Linked DNA regions of Thalassoroseus pseudoceratinae. The protein of the gene in region 2 interacts with the protein of the main gene of each other region in a pairwise test. Links are inferred from orthologs where the notes say so. Each region holds a gene or a part of one and is shown on either strand. Other genes may lie near its edges.

Region 1 (3,028 bases), on a different replicon or contig from region 2:
ACACACTTGAGCCCGATTCGCGGTTTTCTGGACTGACGAACAGAATTCCAAAGGGAACATTTGCCGGTCGGGAGAACAGATGGATCGGTGGAACCGTTTCGGTCGATAGAACCGATAATGCCGCAAATGCGGACGGTGTTCGGAGTGTCTTCGTGATGGGATGGTCAATGAGCGAAGTTCGGCAAACCAAGCTCATTTTGTCTGCGAGACGCATGGTGATTCTGTGTGTAGCAGTCATTGGTTTGCAGTCTCAGCCAGCGATCTCTCAAGATTCGGATGATGGATCGTCGTCGGTGCGTTTGGCTTCACTTCCTACGGAAAACACACTTGAGGAGACATTGCCACCGTCTTCGATTGAAGGCCAATTTGCGACTTCTGGTGATCTTGAACCACCTCGAAGTGTGTTCAGTCAACTCAAGCGGTTTCGGCCCCTCGTGAATGCGGAAGCGGAGTGGTTGCCGTCGACGGGAGGATTTGGAATATCCTCGTACGGGGCGGCGATCAAAGTTCCGATGTATCCCATCTTCGGTCCACCGCCGCCGCTCATTCAATTTCGATATGAACGCACCGATTTTCAGTCACCAAGTGAATTGGGACTTCCCGATGACGTGTTGGATTTGGTGGTGGGGATATCTTGGGTGCGTCGGATCAACGACCGTTGGACCGTGCGAACGATGGGAAGTGTCGCTTTCGCCAGTGACGGTGACAACACGTCCAGCGATGCATGGCAGTTTCGAGGTGGGGCATTCGCGATGTACTCCCGCGATCCCGCCTGGATTTGGACCGTCGGTGTGATTGCCTTGGGACGAAACGATCTGCCGGCCGTTCCTGCGGTGGGGTTGATTTGGCAACCGAGTGATTCGTTCAAGCTCGATCTGATACTTCCACGACCGAGAATGAACTTTCTTCTCCTCGATGGACCCAGCCGACAGTGTTGGGGCTATTTGGGCGGCGGGTTCAGCGGAGGAACTTGGGCGTTCGAACGTGGGGATGGACAACACGATCAACTGACGTACGGCGACTGGCGTTTGGTGGTGGGCGTGGAGTCCGTCCCCCGGGTCGTGCCGGGCGTGCCGTTCCAACGAGGTCACAAGATCGGTCTGGAAGTGGGCTATTCCTTTGCAAGAGATCTCGAATTCCAAAGCGATCGCCCAACGATTTCCCTCGACGACACCGCCCTCTTGCAAGCCACGATTTCGTTCTGAGTCGGCTTACTACCCGATGGAATCCGACCGGCAATCGTGGAGAGTTGATTCGGTGAGGATGAAGTGCATGGGGATGTCGTGCGGTTCGGCTGGAACGTGTGAAACGATCTGACAATCAAACGCGACACCGACGAGCATCGTCCGCTGGGGCAATCGCGAGAGCAAACGATCGTAGAATCCCTGGCCGTGTCCTAACCGTCCGCCGTGGAAGTCGAACGCTACGCCAGGAACGAGGACCACATCCAACTCGTCGATCGGCGGACATCGGAGCGGATCGGTTCGCAATTGCGGAGTCGGTTCCAGGATGCCGAAACGTCCGGCTGTGAGATCCGTCCACGACGTGATCCAGGTCAACTCCAGATGACGTTCCACACAGTACGGGACCGCCACCCGCTTTTCCGCTTGCCACAATGAATTGATCACATCCCGCGTGGCCACTTCGCTCCGCACGTTAACGTAGCATACGACCGCCTGGGAATCGCGGTGGAGTTCGGATTGGATCCACCGATCGTGAATCGACCGACTTCGCGATTCGCGATCCGGCAGTGCCGCACGGGCGGTCTGGATTTGCTTCCGCAAAGTCGATTTCAAACTTCGCTGCGAACTGTCGGGCACGTTGCGTCTCTGGCATCGAGTGCGATTGTGTTTCGAAAATCGCAGGAATCGTTTTACCGTCAAAACCTGCGATTCATGAACAGACACGTTGCGGCAACGGAGCGTGCGGTTTCAACACACATTCCCGATAATCCGTTAGGCCGGGATCGCGGACAATGGTTCGTGAATTGGGGATTGGTCGAGGTAATCACCCAGTAATTGCCGATAGTCGTCTCGACCGCCAATTCGATTTCGTTCCAAGTGGTGAAGCAGCGTCTCGGGGTCTTCCTGTTGCCACGCCAACAAGTTGGCTAATACGTCGAGTGAAATCAAGCCCCGGCGAATCGCCGTTTCTCCGAATCGTTCTTCGGTCGCTTGTTGTTCGTCCAAGATCAATCGGACCTCGGCGTTGCTCAGATAACCGTGTTTCCGGGCGAGTTGGCCGATCAGTTGATGTTGCTGAGGGATCGTCTTGCAAATCGGATCGATCACTTCTCTCGCAATGTGGTTGCCAGTCACCAGCCATTCGCTAAAGCGAAGTTCATTGATTCGGTTGAGCAAGTGTTGATCGGCGGTTGGCAGCAAATTGATGAACCGGGACTGATTTCGTCCGTTGGATTTCGCCTCGTACATCGCATGGTCGGCAGCTTCAATGAGCTGTTTTGTGAACTCGTCATCTTCGCGGCCGGGAATTCCCAACGCACAACCGAGACTCACGGTCACAGGCACTCGGGTGTTGTTTAATTCAATAATTTCACGTTCCACAGCCGTTCTTAGACGCTCCGCGACGATTTGAATTCCCTCTGGACTGGGATTCATCACCAGCGCGACGAATTCCTCACCGCCGTATCGTGCCAGAATATCCGCGCCCCGTAGCGTCTTTTGCATCGTGCGAGCGACTCTTTGCAGCACGACGTCGCCAAACGCGTGCCCGTGGGTGTCGTTGAGGTTCTTGAACTTATCGACATCGATGAAAACGAGCCCGATCGCCTCGGCCAATCGGCAGCAGCGATCGGTTTCCCGTCGCAGTGCATCTTCGAGATACGCTCGATTGTAAATCTTGGTGAGCGGGTCGTGCAGTATGCGTTTTTGCAGTTCCTGATTGACGGCTTTCAAACGCTGTGTTTCACGCTCCAACCGTTTGTGCTCTTCCATCGACTCGACATGCTCAAGCCGTTCTTGAACCGCAAGTCTTGCGAGTTGTTCGTTGGCCATCGCGAGCAACTCGT
Region 2 (2,823 bases):
GGAAAGGACGACATCGAAGCCATTCACGCGTCGGCACCGCTTCTCGCTCCGCTCGTGCCGGCTTTGGTGGACGCCGTTTACGAGAAACTCTTCAACTACGACGCCACCAAACGACACTTCGTCCCGAAGCAATCGGGATACGAAGGCGAGACGCCGGAAAGCTTGGAATCACTCACGCTCGATCACGAGATGATTCGCTTCCGCAAGCAGCATCTCGGCAGGTACTTGGAAGCCTTGGTCACCCGCCCGTACAACGACAAAATGGTTGCGTACCTCGACATGGTCGGCAAGATTCATACTCCCAAAGCAGGCAGTGATCAGCTCGACATTCCGCTTGTGCAAATGAACGCATTGATGGGCTTCGTGGCAGACGCCTTCAACGCGACCATCTTCGGATTGAACCTCGACCGAGACACAGAAATCCGTACCGTCCGCGCCTTCGGCAAATTGCTGTGGGTGCAGAATGATTTAATCACGCGACACTACGCAACGACGTAGACGCAGATGACTTCTAACTGAATGTTGGATTTTCAAAGCCGAAGCGTTCGCCGGCTTTCCAAGCGTTGCGGTCGTTGCCTTCATTGGGGATACCGCCGGCGTCTTTCAACATTCGGGCAAGGTGCAGACAGTTCCAAGTCATGATGGTCGTGTTGCGTTGAGTAAAGTCGTTGTCAAAACCGACTCGGGTCCCGTCCTCATTTAAGTCTCCGTACGACAGACCGGGACCGGCTTCGCCAATCCAACCGCAATCGGCTTGGGGCGGTATTGTGTAGCCAAGATGGTTCAAGGCATAGCCAATGCTCATCGCGGTATGCTTAATGCCATCTTCGTTGCCGGTGATGATGCAACCGCCGACCTTGTTGTAGTAGATCGATTGTCCTTTCGCATTCAATTCGCCGGACATAGCGTAGAGTCGCTCGATGAGAATGCGGCAAATTGAACTTTCCTCGCCAAGCCAAAGCGGTGTCCCGACAATGAGAATGTCTGCCGCTTTGACTCGCTCCCAAAGTTGCGGCCATTCATCGGTGTTCCAGCCATGCTGTGTCATGTCGGGATAAATACCCGGCGGGACATCGTGAGCAGCGAGATGAAGATGCTCAACCGCAACTCCATTCTTCCGCAGGATCCCCGCAGAGGCATTCATCAACAACCGGGTATGACTCTCGTCCGCGTTTTTCTTGAGTGATGTGTTGATATACAACGCTGACAAATCTGGCGATCCAGCCATGATTCCTCCGAAACAAGATCAGATTAACGTCTGCAATCTTCGAGGCATGGGCTTTGTTAATCAGTGCTGAATCGCACAAAACACCAACGATTACTTCTCGTCATCCGCGCAGGTCAGAGAATCGAGGTTTGTTGGGTAGTCGATGAGTTCGTTTGATTGGAAGTAGATGCTGATTTCTCGCTCGGCGGCTTCGGGGCCGTCGCTGCCGTGAACGAGGTTCATCTGACGAGACATACCGAAGTCGCCACGGATGGTGCCGGGAGCAGATTCGCGACCGTTGGTTTTGCCCATCATCGTCCGCACCACACTGATGGCTTCCGGGCCTTCGGCAACAATCGCCACAACCGGGCCCGAGGTAATGAACTGTTCCAAGTCGGGATAGAACGGCTTCTCAACGTGTTCGGCGTAGTGTTGCTTCGAGAGTTCCGGCGTGACTTGCAACAATTTGAGCCCGACGATTTTCAGGCCACGCTCCTCGAACCGAGACAGAATCCGACCAGCCAATCGGCGTTCGACGGCATCGGGTTTGATCAAAATCAGCGTGCGTTCCAAAGCCATGATGAACTTCCTTCCAAAAGAGGCGAAATACACAGGGAATGTTTTCGCCTCTTATGAAAAGAAAATGCTCATCGTGCAAGCCGCCGGCTATCAGGATCTCGACTTTTTCAATGCTTATTGCAGCATTGATTGAAAATCGTTGAATAAGTAGCGGCTGTCGTGTGGACCGGCACTGGCTTCGGGGTGGTACTGCACACTGAAAGCCGAATGATTCGTGTGCCGCAAACCGGCGACGGTGTTGTCGTTCAAATTGACGTGCGTGACTTCGACATCATCGGGGAGCGAATCAGCGTCAATCGCGAAACCGTGGTTTTGGCTGGTGATTTCGACACGCCCGGTCTGCTTGTTGAGCACCGGTTGATTTGCCCCGCGATGCCCGAACTTCAATTTGAAAATCGATCCGCCGGAGGCTAACCCCAGCAGTTGATGCCCCAAACAGATTCCGAAGATCGGTTTCTGGCCGAGCAACTCCCGAATGGTGCCGACTGCGTATTCGAGCGGACGAGGATCACCGGGGCCGTTGGAGAGAAAAATCCCATCGGGGTTCAGGCCAAGAATATCGTCCGCCGACATCGTGCCCGGCACCACGGTCACTCGGCAGCCCATGTCGCGGAGATGTCGTGGGATATTCCATTTCATCCCGTAATCAATCGCGACCACGTGTGATTGGCTGCTCGGAGCGTCTGGCTCGTCGCTGCACCGCGCGAGCGTGCTCAATCTTTCCGACCACTCGGAGGCTTGTTCCGGCATCACTTGTTGAACGAGATCCTGACCGACCAACTCGGGACTTTGTCGTGCTTTGTTGACAAGCGATTCATCATCGAGATCAGTCGTGGAGAGAACTCCCGTCATCACACCGGCAATACGGAGTTTCCGGACCAATGCGCGGGTGTCGATCCCCTCGACACCGATGACATTGTGCTGTTTCAAGTATTCGTCGAGCGACAACTCCGAACGATAATTGCTTGGAAATCGACAGAGTTCCCGACAGACAAACCCTCGCAACGACGGCTTGGAACTCTCGACATCTTCTTGGT
Region 3 (2,804 bases), 420 kb from region 2 along the record:
TGGCTCACTTCGCTGTCAACGACATCCGAACTGGTGTTTCCACTTTTGAAATACAAGTGCGACTGCACGACGATATCGAGCACTTTTTGATCGACCCGACATGCCTGCAGCACATCGACACCCACATCATAGTGCAACGCCATGAGTTCCGTTTCGTCGGAACTCAATTGGCCGGGTTTGAACAAAATGTGGTCGGGAACACCGATCTTGCCGACATCGTGCAGCAATGCGGCTACTTCCAAACGCTTGAGTTGTGTGCCGTCCCATCCCAATCGTTCCGCCAACCCAACGGCGAGCAATGCCACACGACGACTGTGATTCACCGTGCCTTCATCGCGGGCGTGCAGAGCGGCAAGCAGGGAACGCAGTGCGCCCCGCTGGATGACATCGTGCAGCGTGTCGGATTCGTCGGGGTTTTCAAGGCTTTCGGCCGCTTCCGACAACGCCAACAGCGACAGCAATGTGCGTGATGACTCCGCGACATTCCTGCCGGAAAAACGACGTTCCGCGATTGTCGCCACCAGCTCCGCCGACTGCGCGGATTGCGGGCGGGGTTGGTTCTTCGTTGAAGTGGCTTCGTGGGACAAAAGATCGTTCGGCATCGCAGGTGTTCGCTTTCCTGGAGCGAGTTCCGATGATGGGTAGCGTTCCGGAACCAGTCTTCGCCAACGAAAACTCAGCACCAGCTGCTACATCACAACAAGACTTCGTCTAGTAGCCCGTTGCCAAAGTGAGACATCGAAAGTCACAGGTGACGGGAATCGACCGATCTGTTCCGATTTTTCGACTCGGCGGTTGAAAACCGATTTCCATCATTGCATTCTGCTTCTACGGAATCTCGCAGTCTCAATCGACACTGCCGAAACCTAGTTCACCGTTGTGCGAAGTCAAGCATTTCGAAATCGACCCTTCCAAACAATTCGAAACGGATATCCATGGCATCCCGTATTTCCAATCATTGGCTGGTCGATCAAATCCCGTCTGACTGGCGTGCCGAACTCGAGGAGCATCTCGAAACCGAGTCGTTCCAGAACTTGGTCGATTTTGTCGAAGGAGAATACGAGCAAGAGACAATCTACCCGCCACGGGACGCCGTTTTGTCTGCGATGACGTTGACCCCGCTGGAGAAGACGAAAGTGTTCGTTGTCGGACAAGACCCCTACCACGGCCCCAATCAAGCCCATGGATTAGCGTTTTCGGTGCAACCGGAGGTGCCGTTACCGCCATCTCTGAGGAATATCTTTAAGGAGTTGCAAAGCGATCTCGGTTGCGAACCACCGCCAAATGGTTGTTTGACACGCTGGGCCGAGCAAGGCGTTCTCTTGCTGAACACCGTGCTGACCGTGCGGGCTGGGCAAGCAAATTCCCATCGTAAAAAAGGATGGGAAGATCTTACCGACGCGATGTTAAAGGCCGTCGATCGGTCACGGCAACACGCGGTTTTTGTGCTCTGGGGTAATGCGGCCAAGAAGAAATCGTCGTTGATCGACTCCCGTCACACAATTATTTCGTCTGCCCACCCTTCCCCGCTCTCCGCCCGAAACGGGTTTTTCGGAAGTCGGCCGTTTTCACAGATCAATGCCGCTTTAGAAGCTCACGGGCAAGAGCCGATTGACTGGGACAGCTCCGAAACGCATTGATTGGGGGTCGTCCTTGCTTCGGATTGGTCGGAAACGTTATTCTCTGCCTCATTCGAGTACAGTGTCCAATATCCAATGCTCGGTGGTGAACGTTCAATCAGCACGCCAATGAGCGGGCAGACCTTGTTCGCCGCTAGATCAAATCAAAGTTGTTGGGCCACCGTTGAGATCCGAGGAAAGTTTTATGTCGTCCACCGCAACCGTTACCACTCCCAACTGGGACGCCCTTGCCGACCGCGTTCTCGATGGTGCTGGTTTGACCCGTGAAGAAGCCCTGGGAATTTTGCGTTCCGATGACGACCAATTGCTGTCGCTTTTGGCTGCCGCATTTCGGGTCCGAGAGCGATTCTTCGGAAAACAGGTGCAATTGTACTACCTGAAGAACGCCCAAAGTGGCCTCTGCCCTGAGGATTGCGGCTATTGCTCCCAAGCGAAAGGCTCCGAAGCACCGATCGAAAAATACCGGTGGCTCAGCCATGAGAAACTGCTCGCCGGTGCCCGCCAGGCGGCTGAATCGCAAGCCAAGACCTACTGCATCGTTTCCAGCGGACGGGGTCCCAGCGATCGCGAAGTGTCGCACGTCGCTGAAGCGGTTCGGCAAATCAAAGACGAAACCGGTTTGCATATCTGCTGTTGTCTTGGTCTGCTAAGCCCCGACCAAGCCCGTGCGTTGAAGGAAGCCGGTGTCGATCGCATCAATCACAACTTGAACACCAGCGAGCGGTTCTATCCCGAAATTTGCAGCACGCACACCTACGCCGATCGTACCGAAACTCTGCAAGCGGCACGAGATGCGGGTTTAGAACTCTGCAGCGGTTTGATCGTCGGCATGGGCGAGACGGATGAAGACGTGGTCGATGTCGCCATGCAACTCAGCTCGATGCAGGTCGAATCCATCCCAGTCAACTTCTTGAATGCCATCGACGGGACACCGTTGGAAGCCACAGACGAACTTGACCCGCGATACTGCCTGAAAACGCTCTGCCTCGTGCGGTTGACGAATCCGCGAACGGAAATTCGTGTGGCCGGTGGTCGGGAGGTGAACTTGCGATCGATGCAGGCCATGGCGTTGTATCCGGCGAACTCGATGTTCGTCAGCGATTACCTCACCACGCCAGGACAACCTGCAAATGAAGACTTCAAGATGATTGAGGATCTCGGTTT

Evidence for each region.
Region 1: the proteins of ndk (region 2) and G6R38_RS21525 interact in binary tests that used the Escherichia coli proteins (3 or more experiments, as listed by UniProt). The link is inferred for Thalassoroseus pseudoceratinae from one-to-one orthologs.
Region 3: the proteins of ndk (region 2) and G6R38_RS15925 interact in binary tests that used the Escherichia coli proteins (3 or more experiments, as listed by UniProt). The link is inferred for Thalassoroseus pseudoceratinae from one-to-one orthologs.

The regions. Positions count from the first base shown.
Region 1 is NZ_JAALXT010000006.1:239,746-242,773, reverse strand. The notes cover bases 18-2,969. They hold G6R38_RS21525 (5-formyltetrahydrofolate cyclo-ligase), read right to left. Parts: upstream 1,821-2,969; coding sequence 1,215-1,820; downstream 18-1,214. Other genes in these bases: G6R38_RS21520 (sensor domain-containing diguanylate cyclase), read right to left, coding at 1,956-2,969; G6R38_RS21530 (DUF6268 family outer membrane beta-barrel protein), read left to right, coding at 168-1,205. Also shown: more of G6R38_RS21520, read right to left, coding at 2,970-3,028. UniProt on the Escherichia coli protein: Involved in the removal of 5-formyltetrahydrofolate.
Region 2 is NZ_JAALXT010000004.1:806,025-808,847, forward strand. What follows is about bases 50-2,796. They hold ndk (nucleoside-diphosphate kinase), read right to left. Parts: upstream 1,781-2,796; coding sequence 1,319-1,780; downstream 50-1,318. Other genes in these bases: G6R38_RS17515 (protoglobin family protein), read left to right, coding at 50-498; G6R38_RS17520 (flavodoxin family protein), read right to left, coding at 512-1,228; carA (glutamine-hydrolyzing carbamoyl-phosphate synthase small subunit), read right to left, coding at 1,901-2,796. Outside these bases: more of G6R38_RS17515, read left to right, coding at 1-49; more of carA, read right to left, coding at 2,797-2,823. UniProt on the Escherichia coli protein: Major role in the synthesis of nucleoside triphosphates other than ATP. The ATP gamma phosphate is transferred to the NDP beta phosphate via a ping-pong mechanism, using a phosphorylated active-site intermediate.
Region 3 is NZ_JAALXT010000004.1:385,378-388,181, reverse strand. Bases 60-2,787 are described here. They hold G6R38_RS15925 (uracil-DNA glycosylase), read left to right. Parts: upstream 60-935; coding sequence 936-1,640; downstream 1,641-2,787. Other genes in these bases: bioB (biotin synthase BioB), read left to right, coding at 1,825-2,787; G6R38_RS15930 (diguanylate cyclase), read right to left, coding at 60-602. In the rest of the region: more of G6R38_RS15930, read right to left, coding at 1-59; more of bioB, read left to right, coding at 2,788-2,804. UniProt on the Escherichia coli protein: Excises uracil residues from the DNA which can arise as a result of misincorporation of dUMP residues by DNA polymerase or due to deamination of cytosine.